3 regions of the Evansella cellulosilytica DSM 2522 genome follow, and region 2 is predicted to be linked to each of the others. Evidence: riboswitches for the same ligand, from Rfam matches in the RefSeq annotation. Region 2 holds a riboswitch; each other region holds the start of a gene.
What was found. Region 2 has a riboswitch for cobalamin ahead of metE (5-methyltetrahydropteroyltriglutamate--homocysteine S-methyltransferase). Riboswitches for the same ligand answer to the same signal wherever they lie in the genome.

Region 1 (5,638 bases), 2.3 Mb from region 2:
TTATTTTATTTTTCATTGTTCATCATTCCGAAATAAAACAAACTCATTTGTGTATTTTTACAAATGAGTTTGTTTACTTAACTTATATAGTTTCATATCAACGAAGAGAGAAGTTTTTTCATTCATATTCTTCAAATTGATTTTTCCTACTTCGGATATTCTTTTCAAACGATAAAGTAGTGTATTTGTGTGAATATGAAGTTGATTGGCTGCTTCATTGACGTTACTGTCCATTGATAAAAATGTATCGAGGGTATGTAATAAATGAGTATTATGGTTTTGATCATAGCTTTCTAGATTTAGAATGGCTTGATTATAATAGTTATCTACCTTATTTTTTTGTTGAAGAAACTCTATGTATCGAAATATCCCTAATTTTTCATACGTATGAGTTTTTATTAATTCGTCTGGGTACTGCTTTTTTAAGTTTAATACTGTAATTGCTTGTTGATAACTAGTCTCAATATTTTCATATTTATTGTATTTATTTCCAGCGCCGCTTATTATGTCATCAATACTAAACTTTTTTTTCATTTGTGATGTAAAGTTTGTGAGAAAGGAAGAGAAATTTATATCAAAATCATTATCATTTACTGTAGTACTCAGTAAAATCAATTCGTTGCCATCAATGACATAAAAAACGGTGCGAATTTGCTGTGATATTGTGAGTAAATATGAAATATGACGTTCTTCTTCCAAAGTAATGTCATGATTAAAGGAAAAAATAACAATGAAAAAGGAGGAAGGAGGGATTATTTCCAATTGATCAAATTTATTCACTATTTCTTCAGTGGAAGTTAAATGTCCTGTTAGGAGTTGCCAAAAAAATTCTTGGTAACCTTTTGTTTGCTTTTGTTTTCGTACTTGTCTTTGTAAAAGCTGATTTCTAGCAGTCTCTGCTGCCATTTTCAGTAATGCTAGGTCATTATCGCTCAATTGCTTGTTAATTTCCAAAACCCATATAAACCCTAAAATATCATTATTAGCTTTAATAGATATAGCAACTCTATTACTAATACCCATATCTATAATTTCTGGTACTCTTACTGGATTGTTAGTTTCAAGCAACTTTGGTAATATACCGTTCTTCCAAAATTGATTAATTACTTTCTCTGGTACTCTTCGACCGATAATGGTAGCAATTCTCGCTTGATCTGTTCGTTCATCATGTGAACTATATACTAATAAGTTATGGTTTGCATCTTCAATCGTGACGGGACAGCTCAACACATCACTAATTTTATCTACTAGATTTTCTAAACTTCCAAAAGATTTCTTGAACGGGTCATGTTTTTGTTCTTTTTTCATCATTATCACTCCACAAAAAGTGTTAATATAATTATACATTAATTATAAGGTAAAAAGGAATCAACAATTCAGTAAGCGATATGTATGGAAAAAATTAAATTCTACATTTTTTGTTAATTGTATATGAATATTGACAATATATTATATAATTAAATCTATGAACCTTTATTGCGAAACTATGGGGTGATTAAATGGAAACCTATTTTATTATATTATTAGCATATTTAATCGGGTCTATACCATTTGCGCTTATTGTAGGTAAGCTCAAGTATGGAGCGGATGTAAGAAATTTTGGAAGCGGAAACTTAGGAGCATCCAATAGTGCACTAGTTTTAGGGAAAAAAGCAGGAATTCTCGTTTTATTAGGTGATGTTAGTAAAGGTGTGCTTGCAGTTTCATTACCTGTGATATTTTCTATTGAGGTTAATCCAGTGTATATCGGGGTTGCCGTCATTTTAGGACACTGTTTTCCTGTATTCGCTAACTTTCGTGGTGGGAAAGCTGTCGCTACTACAGCTGGAGTTCTCATTACAATAAACCCGATATTATTTCTAAGCGGCTACTCTACATTCTTTTTAGTTATTTTTATTACAAAGTATGTTTTTTTTGGTTCGCTTTCCATTGGCATTGCGTTAACCGTTCATTCCATTTTTATAGGTAGTTTTGAGCTGATGCTATTATTTACGTTATTTTCGTTATTTATGGTTTATTTACATCGATCGAATATAACGAATTATATTTGCGGTAAAGAAGTCAAAATAACAGATAAAAGAATAAAGAAGTATCAGGAACAAATAAAAGAGGAACTTAGTGAGGAAATCATCAAATCATAGGTAGGTCACGGCATTCATATATATGAATGTCGTATTTTTTTGCTTAAAGGGTTACGAATGTAAGCTATTCATGCTCTGGTGGAATTAATAAAGGGGGAGGGGGCATAGTGAACATTCATACAGAACACATATTATTATATAGTATCTTGTTAGTAAGCATCTCGTTTTTTTTAGGTTTTTTTGTTGCATCAAGAAAGGGAAGAGTTTCAATCGCAAAGCAAAGACTATATAGCGTATATTTACCGATTTTTAAAGTGATGGAGCCGTACTTATACAAACAAATCAGTCGAGATGATGGTATTGCAATCATAAACGAAGTAAATAAATTGGTGAAAACGTACTATGAGTTGTTTCACCCAGATTGTTTACATGCATATCATCAGTTTAGAAATAATTTGATAAAAAATTCAGATGATAAAAATATTCATTTTGAAGAATTTTGCAGATATGTGGAAAGAGATTTTGAGAAATTGAAAAGAACTGTTGGTTTACCAATTCGACCACTGTCATACCGTATAAAAGTGGGACAAATTCCAAGGAAGAAATCTGTTATTATTTATATCATAATAGAGAATTTAACGAAGTGGTTATTTACTTTCTCACTCTTGCTGTTTGGGATATTGCTAGCTAGAGTATTTGCGTTATTAATTAAATTCATGCTATTTCAATAGTCTTAAAGTAGTTTTTTAAAAATTTTTAACATTCATCATATACATTAATCAATCCATTATGTTATTATTACATTCGACATAAAAATATTGAAAGTTAAAATAGGTGCTAAAATTCTCGTGATAGAATCTTAGCTTAATAGGGAAGTTTGGTGAAAATCCAACGCGGTCCCGCCACTGTAAATGGGAGCAACCTACAGTATGTCACTGTCTTAATGATGGGAAGACGTAGGAAGCTATGACCATGAGCCAGGAAACCTGCCTATTTTATTTTTTCACCAGTACTACGAGGATAGGAGGGTGTTAAGAAGTGAACTGTTTTGTAAGTTTATTTCTTTGACAAACTTCTCCTTCAAGGGGATTTTTTTTATGCCAAAATATTACATAAAAAAGAGGGAGAGCGAAAAATGTCTAAATTACTTTTATTAAGAAAATCTATTGTCGCAATGATACTTGTTCTATTATTATTTCCGTTGAATGTGTTAGCTAGTCAAGAGGTGAAACAAGATATAGAACGAACTGCTGCACACTTAATTGAAACAGAGCATTATACAGATTGGTCCATAGCAGCATTGGCGAAGGCTAATCATTTACCAGATGACGTATCTGAACTTTATAGAGGGTATTTAGTTGAGGATCTGGATCAAGTACTAAGGGGTACTAGTTTACAGAGAATGGTCATTGCTGTAGCTGCAATAGGCGAGGACCCTACAGACTTTGAAGGGGTAAACTTAATCGAGAAAGTATATTCTGATGAATTTATAAATATGCTATCTGCGCAAATTTATGGATTGATTGCACTAAATACAGGGGAATACGATATACCTGAAGACGCTTTGTGGACAGAAGAAAAGTTATTAAATAAAATTCTAGAACAATCTCTACCTCATGGTGGTTGGGGCTGGGATGGTGTTAATGCCGATTTAGATTTCACGGGCATGGCATTAACAGCTCTTGGTTTTTATAAAGATCGAGATGAAGTACAAGCTGAAATTGACAAGGCTGTTACATTATTAGCTGACGTCATGCAAGAAGACGGAGGGTTTGATAACTGGGGTGTTAACTCAAACACTGCAGCTCAGGTTATTATAGGATTGTCATCTGTAGGAGTCGATGTTACACAAGAGCCTTTTTATAATGATGGACACCACCCCCTTCAACATTTACTAGATTACCAACTAGAAAACGGTGCATATAAATGGCTATTAAGCGATACATCAGAAAATAGTATGTCAACAGAACAAGCATTTCAAGCTTTAGTAGCTTATAACAATTTAGGAGTTAGTCATTTATATGACTTTAGTTATGTAGAGCCGGAGGTTGAACCTGAACCTATCGAAGAAACTCCAGGTGATCAGGTCGAGGATCCAAATGATGAAGAGACACAGGAACCTGTAGATTCCCCGGGTGATGTTGACACTGAAGAACAAGAAGAGTTAATTGAAGAAGAGGAAAAAAAGGAAAAGCTCAAAGAAGATCAAGAGGTTGACAATGAACAGGTAGTTGTAACTGATGGAGAATCAAATGGTAACGAGAATAATAATCAGGCAGAACATCAATCATCAAACGAAACAGAAACCACTAGTCAAGAAGGAGAACGCCTTCCTGACACAGCAACTTCCAATTATCATGTACTTGCTCTTGGTGCTTTATTCTTTCTCATTGGGACAGTTATCTTTTTTACACAAAGAAGAAAAGTATTGAATTAAATAAAAAAAGTTTAAAAAAGTATGAAGTGAAGTCAGGTAAGAAACTGACATCACATACCGTTTATTTATATTATGTAAGCTTAGAGTAACAACTACGATTTTGTTAGGATGAGGCTGTCTCATAGTCTATAGAAAGTCATGGCAATGGCTACACTCGATTCTTATACTTTCTTTTATTCGATCCACTTAGAGTAGTTACTATGGAGACACCCTGCTTAGCTTATAGTTTGGCTCAAAAGGTATAAAAGTGCCTTTTGAGTCATCCTCTTTACTCACGTTTTTTTGAAGAACAAGAATCGAGATAATAAACCGATATACATTTATAGGAGGGAAACAAGTTGAAGGTCACTTATATAAGTAAGTTATTTCGTTTACTCCTATTTACTGTCATGGTGTTATTTTTAGTTAGTTGTGGACAAGGACAAAATAGCTCTTCATTAACGATTTCTGATTTGACTGGAAAAGATGCTATAAGTGAACGGAAATTTAGCGATATTAATAATGACTTAAAAATAAATGAAGTGGAAATAGACGATAATACGGAAGAAAAAGAGGAATCTATTGAAAAGGTAGAGGAATCTTTACATAAAGATGATCCGAATGATAGTGAAACTGCAAATTCAAGCAAATCTACTAGTGCTGATACAGTAGAAGATCGTGAAGAGTCATCAAGTAGTAATCATAATGATTCGAGTGAAAAGAAAAGTCAATCACAAAAGGAAGAGCGTTCACATCCAGAAGAACCGAGAAAAAAAGAGTCTGATAATCAAAAGGATAGTAACAAATCAGATAAGTCTAACGAAAGTACAACTCCATCAGAAGAAGATAATAATTTACCAACTGTAACGTTAACTGTCCAAGGCCCTAAAGATATAGGTACGATTATTGGAGAAGTAACGGTAGAGTATGCGGACGGAGATACAGTGCTAGATATATTATTAAAAGAAGCGAATAAACGTAATATTCATGTAGATTATAGTGGGAGAGGGGTAACAGCCTATGTCAAAGGTATCTATAATGTATATGAATTTGATTACGGACCGTTAAGTGGTTGGTTAGCATATATTAATGGAACTAGTTTAACTAGGAGCGCTGGGGCTACATCTGTTAAAGAGGGAGA
Region 2 (5,638 bases):
TGTAGGGAATAGCTTTTTATCGTTTTGAGCAGTTGCATTCCAGTGACACTTAATTGCTTCTGCAAGTAATCTATCAACAGCAACCATAATCGGATCGAGAAAAACTTGATGGTCGCGTTTTATTAGTTTCAATAAGTAAATACCTGTTTCTTCATCTGTAGCAATTCCTTTTGATGTACAAGATAATTGAGGTAACAAGTGCTTTGGAAGAAAATCAATTTTTCCCATCATGTATGTATCTCTGAGAAAACTGTCTAGGTGGTCAATGCCTAAAATATACTCATTACCATTCAAGGGAGAAGTGTGTCTAAGAAATTGAATAACTTCGCTCGGACAAATGTTAACTTTATGTAAAATGTCGCTAATTTCTTTTTCTTTAATCATTTGTTCTGTGAGGTGGTGGTGATTGAAGCCTAATGTTTTTTCTACTGAATGTGAAAATGGTAGGTGACCAACATCATGAAGAATGGCAGCAATTCTTAATATATTGTCGTTTGGAAAGAAATATGAAGCTAATTTCCAAACGCCAATTGTATGTTCGTATCTAGAATGAACTACTGATGATAAGAGTGCGCCTGCTCCAAAGTGTGCTAAGTGCTTGAGCCGTCTTACTGGAGTGCTTAGTAATAGCTCTTTTTCCCACTCATAGGGCTCTATTGTTGGATATAAAGGTTCGGTTATCATATTTCAAAAAACCTCCTAAATAAAAAATATTGCAATCTCTAGTACTAAAGATAACGCTAGAGACTGCAATCATGGAAATTATTATCATACTCTTTTAGAGGAAGTTGTCAATACTCTTAGCCTATTAATTCTCTAAAATAGTATAATTAATTGTCATTTAGTAGATTTTGTTTCATTGAACTGGATATGATTGAAGCTTGCGAAGCTTATGTGTAGCCTTAACCATATTTTTAAGAGAAGCTATTGTCTCCTCTTCATTTCGTGTCTTCAATCCACAGTCGGGATTGACCCAAAATTGTTCTTTAGGTATGACTTGTATACTATCTTTTAATATTGTATCTATTTCTTCGACACTAGGGATGCGTGGACTATGAATATCATACACCCCTAGTCCGATACCTAAATCATATGGATCTTGTTTAAGCGACTCGATTAGTTCGCCATGACTTCTAGAAGTCTCAATAGAAATAACATCAGCATCAAGTGCACGAATCGGTTCAATAAAGTCATTAAATTCACAATAGCACATATGCGTATGAATCTGAGTCGTATTTTTAACTCTTGATGTTGCTAGTTTAAATGCGTTTATTGCCCAAGCTAAATATGCATCTCTATTCTCGATACGTAGTGGCAAGCCTTCACGTAATGCAGGTTCATCAACTTGAATAATTTTAATTCCAGCATCCTCTAAAGCGGTAATTTCTTTTCTTAGTGCTAATGCAATTTGATTCGCTACTTGTTCATGTGAAATATCATCACGAACGAAGGACCAATTTAGAATAGTCACAGGTCCTGTTAGCATTCCTTTTACAGGTTTAGAAGTTAATTTTTGTGCTTGCACAACTTCTTTTACAGTCATTGGAGAAGTCCACTCAATGTCACCGTATATCACTGGTGGTTTTACACAGCGGGAACCGTATGAGACAACCCATGCTTTTTCAGTAAATGCAAAGCCACTTAATTTTTCTCCAAAGTATTCAACCATATCTGTACGTTCAAATTCTCCGTGCACTAAAACATCCAGTCCAATATCCTCTTGAAGGGAGATCCAACGTGCCGTCTCTTTTTCTAGAAAATCTCTATAAGTATCATCACTAATTTCTTGCTGTCTCCATGCCTTACGTGTTTCTTTTACTATTTTAGATTGAGGGAAGCTGCCGATAGTCGTTGTTGGATAATCGGGTAATTGCAGTACTTCTTTTTGTAAAGATTGTCGTTCTTTAAAAGCCATTGGTCTTGAAAAATGATTTTGCTCGAGTAAAGAAAGTTCTTCTCTCACTTTTTCATTTTTTCTCATTTTATGCTGACTTAATGTTTCAATAGCTTTCATACTGTCAGATACGCGCTTGTTCCCGTACCAAGCATCATCTCGCACATAGGAAGTTACACTTGTTATTTCAACTATTTTTTCATCAGCAAAAGCTAATGCGTTTATTAGTGTTGACTCAAGCTTCGTTTCTGATTTTGTAGTCACAGGAACATGCTGTAAGCTACATGACGATTGGATCCATGCTTTAGTAGCACCGCTGATGGATAATACAGCATGAACATCTGTTGCTTTTTCTGCTAAATTAGCACGCCAAATGTCTCGCCCATTAATCACCCCAATTCCTAACACTTTATCCTTTGGAAAACCATACTGGCGAATGGAGGATGTATTTTGCTCTTTACCGTGTACAAAGTCTAATCCAATTCCTGCGACAGGGATGTCACAAATGTCCTCATATGCTGATAAACCTTCAAAGTATGTTTGCAGCATAATTTTAGCTGATGGTACACTTTCGACTAATTGTCTGTATATTTGTTGAACGAGTTTAATATCGTCCTTATCTAGAGATAGTACTAATGAAGGTTCTTCGATTTGTATCCACTCTGCACCAGCGTCAACAAGCTCCTGCAACACTTTTACATACAATGGTAATAGTTTTAAGTAAAACGATGCTTTCGTTTTTTCATCATATCCTTTAGATAATTGCACAAAAGTGTACGGACCAATGATAGTTGGTTTTGTAATAAGACCCAATTTTTCCTTTGCTTCTATAAAATACTCTAAAATATAGTTTTCAGTTAATTGTAACGGTCTGTCTTCATATTCGGGTACAATGTAGTGATAGTTCGTGTTGAACCACTTTGTCATTTCACATGCGATAACATCACTTTTCCCACGTGCCATTGCATAATATGTTGAAAACTCGACCTTCCCACCTATCCAACTATAACGTTCAGGTATGATACCAAACATTGTTGCATGATCTAGCATACGATCATATAGGGTGAAATCACCAACAGTGATAAAATCTAAACCTAATTCTTGCTGGCGCTTCAGATGATTTAAGCGAATTGCTTCCATTTTTGAGTTAAATTGCTCCTCTGTTATTTCTTTCTTCCAAAAGGCTTCTAAACATTTCTTCCATTCTCTGTTATCACCGATGTAAGGATAACCATGTACTGTACTAATTAAATTCATTTCGGACCCTCCCATAAATGTTTTACATATCTCCAAATAACAAAAAGGCCATCCCCGCGTTAGGAGATGGCTTAACAATCAAGTTTGATAAGTAGAAAAAACATGCTAAATGAGCATCCTCATCACTCGTTTGTCGTACAAATTGAATGTCACCACCTATTTCCACGTAGGTATTTGGTGTGTACTAGGAATTGGCAGGTCTCCTGGCTTATCATCAATGCTTCTCACACCTTCCCATCATCAAAGACAGTGGTAACTGTGAGTTACTCCGATTTACAGTTGCGGGACAGCGACGGAATTACACCGTTCTTCCCTTTTAAGCCAAACCGCAGTTTGGCACCAATTCTTACACGATATGTAATTGCTAATAACTATAACATAAAAAAATTGGAAAGCATATACTATTGTTTGAAAACTCAGTTAAAGGCTGGTGTTAATATTCACAACAGGTGCAAGCGTCCTGAAGTGATAATCAACAGCAAACTTTTACTTTAACTATAAATAAAGGAGAACTCAATTGGTTATTGAGTCCTCCTCATATCATCATGCAATTTCCGTTGCTGTTTTATCAAGTTTTCCTCTGAAAATTACAGTGCGAAGGTAAGGGATAACCCAACGGTCTCCACCGAATTTACCTGCATTGTAGCCAGCTGCTAAGATGAAAATGGTAATGAGAACCATCCAAGGATTAGTAGACACAGTACCTGCAAACATAAATGCGAAGTTCATAACGATACCAAAGAACGCTGCAGCTGTTGTTAATACACCTAATATTAATCCTAATCCTACAAGAAGCTCTCCCCAAGCGACCATAAAGCTAAATGTTCCTGCAAATGGAAGTGCAAAGTTCTCAATGAAGGCATGGTACGTTGGGTAAGTAGCTGCAACAGTTTCATTAGCAACAACACCGTTTAAATATCCACTAGCATCAAATCCCCCTGTCACTTTTCCCCATCCTGCTGTTAACCAAGACCAACCTAAGTAAAGACGTAAAACTGTTAAAAGACCAGCTGCAATTTTGTTGTTTCGTAAGAAATCGATAAACATGAATAATTCCTCCCCTAAAGGTTTTTATTTTATTTTTCGAAGATCGTTTGTGATCTGTTCTTTTTAATAAGTTAATAATAATAGCTTTTGTTAAGGTGATTGACTTTGCGTCGCTCTTGTTAGTGACCACTAACTATCTTCACTTGTAGTATATAACGGATAAAGGTGTGATGAACGTCACACTTATGAACGTTATGTTGCAAACTAGTGACGAAAATGTGAATGTGAGTATTTTCACAAAAACTCTATCATTTATTAAATATGATCATTTTTTTCAAAGACTTCCAAACAATATTAGTTTAAAATAAAGCTACTAATTGGAGTGGCTAATAAGGTTTGTAAATACACGAGCTAATGGTGGTGAGTCTATTGAAAAAATTATATAGGAGAAAGTATATGTATCTATTATTACTGTTAATGGCAATTATTTATTTTTTCTATTACGAAAATAATGCCCTGACTTTGACAGATTACACAATTCAATCACATAAAATACCTGCTAGCTTTGAAGACTTTAAAATTGTTCAGCTTTCAGATTTGCATGGGAAAAAGTTTGGAGATGACCAAAATAGATTAATGGAGGTAGTGAAAGAGGAAAGGCCAGATATCATCGTATTTACTGGCGATTTAATAGATTCCAGAAGAGGTGGCGAAGAGAATAGTTTACTTTTAATGGAACGTTTAATTGAAGTTGCACCAGTTTATTATGTGACTGGTAATCATGAATGGCGTTCTGGAATCTATGATTCTCTAGAGAGTAAACTACTTCAATTAGGGGTCGTAGTTCTTAGAAATCGTTCTGAAGAAATTCGTATTGATAACGACTCTATAATGATTGCAGGTATTGACGATCCACAACAGGATACAACGGGTCGCTCCGACTATGATGTAGTGAACGAGTTTATGAACGACGCAATCACTAATGAAACGGAGGAAGATTATTTCCATATTTTACTTTCTCATCGACCAGAATTGTTTCCAGTATACTCGAAGTTCCATATGGATTTGATCTTTTCAGGACATGCTCATGGTGGTCAGTTTAGGCTGCCTTTCGTTGGAGGAGTATTAGCACCGAATCAAGGTTTATTTCCGAAGTACGCATCAGGGAAGCAAACCCAAGAAGTTTCTACAATGATTGTAAATAGAGGACTTGGGAATAGTTTGTTTCCAGTAAGGTTATTTAATCGACCGGAAATTGTAGTGGTTACGTTGGAAGTGGATTAATTAATACCTTTGTACTATTACAATGATTAATAAGTTGTTTTAATGGGTCGATTGTAATGATGAGAGAATATAGAAACGATTCGAAAGTATCAGGAAATTTTTGGTTTATAGACAGAAATTTATTGTATAATTTTTTTGGGCCGCTTTTTTCGTGCGGTAAAAAAAAATATCATTCCGAATTTCGAAAGGTAGGTAAAGTACAATTGAACAACGAAA
Region 3 (5,638 bases), 840 kb from region 2:
TGAACCCGGGTTCAAAAGTCTCACCTTCAAATCAGGAGAAAAAGCGAGAAAAAGAGAGCATGAAGGTGAGGGAAATGAACCCGGGTTAAAACGAACCCGGGTTCAAAAGTCTCACCTTCAAACCAGGAGAAAAAGCGAGAAAAGAAGAGTTTGAAGGTGAGGGAAATGAACCCGGGTTAAAACGAACCCGGGTTCGAAAGTCTCACCTTCAAATCAGGAGAAAAAGGGAGGAAAAGCGAGTTTGAAGGTGAGGGAAATGAACCCGGGTTAAAACGAACCCGGGTTCGAAAGTCTCACCTTCAAATCAGGAGAAAAAGCGAGAAAAGAAGAGTTTGAAGGTGAGGGAAATGAACCCGGGTTAAAACGAACCCGGGTTCAAAAGTCTCACCTTCAAACCAGGAGAAAAAGCGAGAAAAGAAGAGTTTGAAGGTGAGGGAAATGAACCCGGGTTAAAACGAACCCGGGTTCGAAAGTCTCACCTTCAAATCAGGAGAAAAAGCGAGAAAAGAAGAGTTTGAAGGTGAGGGAAATGAACCCGGGTTAGAGCGAACCCGGGTTCAAAAGTCTCACCTTCAAACCAGGAGAAAAAGGGAGAAAAAGTGAGTTTGAAGGTGAGGAAAATGAACCGGGTTCATATCACCACACCACTCACCTTTAAATTAAAACGATCTTCCTCGAAAACCGTGTCTAGAAAGTCTCACCCAAGAGTAAAACATATCCTGATATGGTAAACTGACAATACAAGAAAGAAAGGGTGGAGTACATGCAAGCTATTAAATTAATTGCACTAGATATGGATGGCACTTTGCTGAACAGTGATCATAGCATTTCAGATGCAAATCGACTTGCCATTATGGAAGCGGAGCAAAATGGGATGACGGTTGTGATAAGTACTGGTAGATCCATTTTGACATTAAAGCCATACATAGAATCACTAAATTTATCGTCCTACATTGTAACGGTAAATGGAAGTTTGATCTGGGACAACAAAGGGGAAGTTTTCGATCAAAGTGAACTAGCTCCAGATTTAATAAAAATGATGTGGGACTTAAAAAAGAAATATGATCTTCATTTTTGGGCAGTAACGCCAGAAAAAGTTTGGCGGGACGAATTTCCAGAGGATGAGATTGAAGCGCACGAATGGTTGAAATTTTGTTATCATATTGAAGATGATAAAACGAGAAAAACAGTTTTTGAATTTTTGTCAAAAGATGATCGGTTAGAAATAACGAACTCGAATCCTGTGAACCTAGAAATTAACGCGGCAGGAATTAACAAAGCTTCTGCGCTAAGAAAAATATGTGAGGAACTTGGCATAACAATGGACAATGTGCTCGCAATGGGAGATAGCTTAAATGATATTGCGATGATTAAAGAAGCAGGAGTAGGCGTTGCGATGGGGAATGCACAACCTGTTGTCAAAGACGCTGCTGATTGGGTGACAACGAAAAACAATGAAGATGGTGTCGCTTTAGGCATTAAAAAGTTTGCTTTGAAAACGATATAATGACTTATCAAGCTATAGAAATTATTATGATTAGATACAGTTCTCCGCGAGCCCACTAACCAACTTGTAGTGGGCTGTGAACGGAAGGCTGCGGCACTGTACTTACTTAGCATAGAAGTCAATAGGAAAACCTTTTGAGTCAGTATCGTCATATTTTGTCGAAAAATAGTTGAACGAATATGGTTGCGTTCAATGACAAGATTCGATACACTCATCATACTAGATAAAGTTTCAAAAACAAATGAAAACACTATATATTGATTTTGCTGAAATAAAGGTGCTATTTTTATAGCTTAATAGGGAATTCGGTGTGAATCCGAAACTGTCCCCGCAACTGTAAATGCAGACGAAATGAGAAATCCACTGTGCAAGGAGGCTGAAAGGCTTTTGCATGGGAAGGCTCAAAGTAGGTTGAAGCATTAGTCAGGAGACCTGCCTTCTATTTCAACAGTTTCATGTCTTCGGGGAATGAGATCATGGAGCGGCAGGACGGTGGATATAGAATTAATAGTATCTCTATTAAGAAGATTCTATTCTTATGCCACAAATATGACATGCCGACTCCGTAAGCCAAGCTCTTCCTCCGTTGAGGAAGGGCTTTTTTATTTTTTACTAAAAAGGAGAGATTGTAATGAATACTTTAGTGAAGGAATTAGACGTCTGGGATGAACTAAAGAAAAAATATGAGCACTTAAATTGGGGAAACTGGCATTTTGATAAGAGTGAAAAGGACTTGTTATTAGCTGCACTTGATCGTATTTCAAGTGACGAGCCTGATTGGACGTATGTTGCAGCGACGATTCGGCTGCAGCAGCTATATAAACAAGTAGCTGAGAAGCGGCAAATGAGACCTGAAGAGGTGTATACAGGATTTGCTCATAACGTTACTTATTTAGTAGAAGCAGGCTTTTACGATCAAGATTTAGCAGGCGCCTACCAAAAAGATGATTTAGAGAGATTAGAAGCAGCACTAAATAAATCAAATGACTCCAAATTTACTTATCTAGGTTTACATACATTAATCGACCGCTATCTTACGCGAGACCATGAAGGACATATACTAGAATTACCGCAAGAGCGTTTTATGATCATCGCGATGACATTAATGAAAGAGGAGAAGCAAAGCAAGCGCCTCGACTATGTTTTAGAAGCATATTGGGCACTATCAAATCTTTATATGACAGTAGCGACACCGACGTTGTCTAATGCGGGGAAAACACATGGGCAGTTATCAAGCTGTTTCATTGATACGATGGATGATAGTTTAAGAGGGATTTTTGATAGTACGACAGATGCTGCGACATTAAGTAAAAACGGTGGTGGGATCGGCATTTATTTAGGGAAGATTAGAGCGAAGGGCTCATCAATCAAAGGTTTTAAAGGGACATCGTCTGGGGTGCTTCCTTGGATGAAGCAATTAAACAACACAGCAGTATCGGTAGATCAACTAGGACAAAGGCAAGGAGCAATTGCCGTTTATTTAGATGTGTGGCACAAAGATATCTTTTCATTTTTAGATGCTAAGTTAAATAATGGTGACGAAAGAAAACGGACGCACGATTTATTTACAGGTGTTTGTTTACCTGACTTATTTATGGAGAAGGTCGAAGCGAGAGAAGCGTGGTTTTTATTTGATCCTCATGAGGTACGCCAAACAATGGGCTTTAGCTTAGAAGATTTCTATGATGAAGAGCGAGGCGCAGGCAGCTTTAGAGAAAAATATGAGCAATGCGTCAGAGATCCACGACTTTCAAAAGAAAGTGTCCCTGCGATTGAAATCATGAAACGGGTCATGATTTCTCAGCTTGAGACAGGAACGCCATATATGTTTTATCGTGATGAGGCCAATAGGCAAAATCCGAATGCGCACTGTGGCATGATGTACGGCTCAAATCTTTGCACAGAGATTATGCAAAATATGAGTGCAACAACGATAAAGGAAGAAACAACAGAGGATGGGAAGATACTCATTACAAAAGAAGCGGGAGATTACGTTGTGTGTAATTTAAGCTCTATTAACCTAGCTACGGCCGTAACGGATGGGGTATTGTCCAGGCTTATACCGATACAAGTAAGAATGCTAGATAACGTGATTGATATAAATAATATTGAAGTACCACAAGCGAGGCTGACAAATGAGAAATACAGAGCAATCGGGCTAGGTACGTTTGGATGGCATCATCTTCTAGCGATAACAGGACTTCGTTGGGAATCTGAAGAGGCTATCAACTTTGCTGACAAGCTCTATGAAAAGATCGCTTATTTAACGATCGAAGCAAGTATGGAATTAGCGAAGGAAAAGGGAGCTTACGAAAAGTTTGAAAATTCCGCTTGGCATACAGGAAAGTATTTTTCACAGAGGAATTATACGGATGAAAAGTGGATAGCGCTTGCGGAAATGGTTAATAGAAGTGGTTTGCGTAATGGCTACTTAATGGCAGTTGCACCTAACTCTTCAACGGCGATCATTGCGGGAACGACAGCTTCAATAGATCCAATTTATCGTAAAGAGTATGCTGAGGAAAAAAAGAATTTTCGTATTCCTGTAACAGCGCCAGATATTTCACCGGCAACGACGTGGTATTACAAGTCAGCACATGATATTGACCAAATATGGAGTGTAAAACAGAACGGGGCACGTCAAAAGCATATTGATCAAGGAGTGTCGTTTAATATTTATGTAAAAAACACGGTGAAGGCGAAGGAGTTACTAGACATTCACTTGTCGGCATGGAAGCATGGGTTAAAATCAACGTATTACGTTCGCTCGACATCTAGTGAAATAGATGAGTGTGAGAGCTGTGCAAGCTAAAGGAAGGTTGTGTGAAAATGGATAAATTACAAGAAAGAAAGCTGTACGACGTAACAGCACCGAATGCATCAACACGAATTATTAACGGTGAAAGCTCTAATGTATTGAACTGGGACGATGTTCGTTTTAAATGGGCATATCCATTATATAAAAACATGCTAGCGAATTTTTGGACACCGTTTGAGATTAACATGGGGAACGATGTGAAACAGTATGATAAGCTCGAGCCGAAGGAAAGAGAAGCATTTGATAAAATTATTGGCTTACTCGCCTTCTTAGATAGTATTCAAACAGACTACTCGATGCATGTGGCACGCTATTTAACAGATTCTAGCTTGTCGGCATTAATGACTGTATTGTCCTTTCAGGAGGTTGTTCATAATCAAAGTTATTCATACGTATTATCAAGTTTAACGACAAAGGCAAAGCAGGATGAAATCTTTGAATATTGGAAACATGATAAAGTGCTAAGAGAGAGAAATGATTTTATCGCTGAAGGATATGAGGCGTTCGTCTCCAATCCTACACCAGAAACATTTTTACACTCGATTGTTTACGATATCATTTTGGAAGGCTTGAACTTTTATTCTGGATTTAGCTTTTTCTACAACTTAGCGCGAAATCAAAAGATGGTATCTACGTCGACAATGATCAATTATATTAATCGGGATGAACAGCATCACGTCTATTTGTTTGCAAATATTTTCAAAGAATTAATGCACGAATATCCGGAGCTCAACTCAGAAAAAACCCACCGCTTCGTACAAGAAACGTTTAAAAAGGGAGCGGAGCTAGAAATTAATTGGGCTAAATATATCATCGGCGATCAAATGGAGGGCATTGATATCGGTGATTTAGAAGCCTACATTAAATTTATGGCCAATAAACGTGTGAATGAGCTTGGTGTTGAGCGGCCATTCGAAGGCTACAGAAATAATCCGATGCGCTGGATAAAAATATATGAAGACGTAAATAGCGGGAAAACAGATTTCTTTGAACAAAAATCGCGACAATATACGAAAGTATCTGACGATAACGGATTTGATGATTTATAGAGAGAAAGTGCAGCCGTAAGGGGAAAACGGCTGCATTTTCATAAGGTAAGAAAGTTGAAATATGGCAGTGGAATTTTACCTTTTGAGTCAACCTTAAACGTTTTTCTTAAAAAATGAATAATAAAGGGGATAGATTAATGGAGGAGTTAACGCAAGTTTTTGAAAAGGTAACAATGAATACAGCTGTGGAGGGGAAAGAAAACGCCAATATGGACGGGGGAACGCCATTAGGTAAACTAAATCAATTCGCCTCCACCACAGCAA

Region 1: linked by a shared signal. The riboswitch ahead of BCELL_RS21705 (prenyltransferase/squalene oxidase repeat-containing protein) and the one ahead of metE (5-methyltetrahydropteroyltriglutamate--homocysteine S-methyltransferase) in region 2 are both predicted to bind cobalamin.
Region 3: linked by a shared signal. The riboswitch ahead of BCELL_RS20680 (ribonucleoside-diphosphate reductase subunit alpha) and the one ahead of metE (5-methyltetrahydropteroyltriglutamate--homocysteine S-methyltransferase) in region 2 are both predicted to bind cobalamin.

Annotation. Positions count from the first base shown of each region.
Region 1 covers NC_014829.1:3,054,015-3,059,652, reverse strand. The annotation lists gene BCELL_RS14205 (PucR family transcriptional regulator) at 58-1,311, opposite strand; gene plsY (glycerol-3-phosphate 1-O-acyltransferase PlsY) at 1,500-2,141, shown strand; gene BCELL_RS14195 (hypothetical protein) at 2,249-2,812, shown strand; cobalamin riboswitch at 2,897-3,089, shown strand; gene BCELL_RS21705 (prenyltransferase/squalene oxidase repeat-containing protein) at 3,217-4,518, shown strand; gene BCELL_RS21700 (DUF4430 domain-containing protein) at 4,857-5,638, shown strand, end outside.
Region 2 covers NC_014829.1:674,878-680,515, forward strand. The annotation lists gene BCELL_RS03100 (HD domain-containing protein) at 1-684, opposite strand, end outside; gene metE (5-methyltetrahydropteroyltriglutamate--homocysteine S-methyltransferase) at 857-3,151, opposite strand; cobalamin riboswitch at 3,328-3,510, opposite strand; gene BCELL_RS03110 (DoxX family membrane protein) at 3,695-4,198, opposite strand; gene BCELL_RS03115 (metallophosphoesterase) at 4,595-5,422, shown strand; gene BCELL_RS03120 (hypothetical protein) at 5,626-5,638, shown strand, end outside.
Region 3 covers NC_014829.1:4,520,066-4,525,703, reverse strand. The annotation lists gene BCELL_RS20685 (Cof-type HAD-IIB family hydrolase) at 764-1,507, shown strand; cobalamin riboswitch at 1,766-1,962, shown strand; gene BCELL_RS20680 (ribonucleoside-diphosphate reductase subunit alpha) at 2,139-4,319, shown strand; gene BCELL_RS20675 (ribonucleotide-diphosphate reductase subunit beta) at 4,337-5,374, shown strand; gene BCELL_RS20670 (anaerobic ribonucleoside triphosphate reductase) at 5,512-5,638, shown strand, end outside.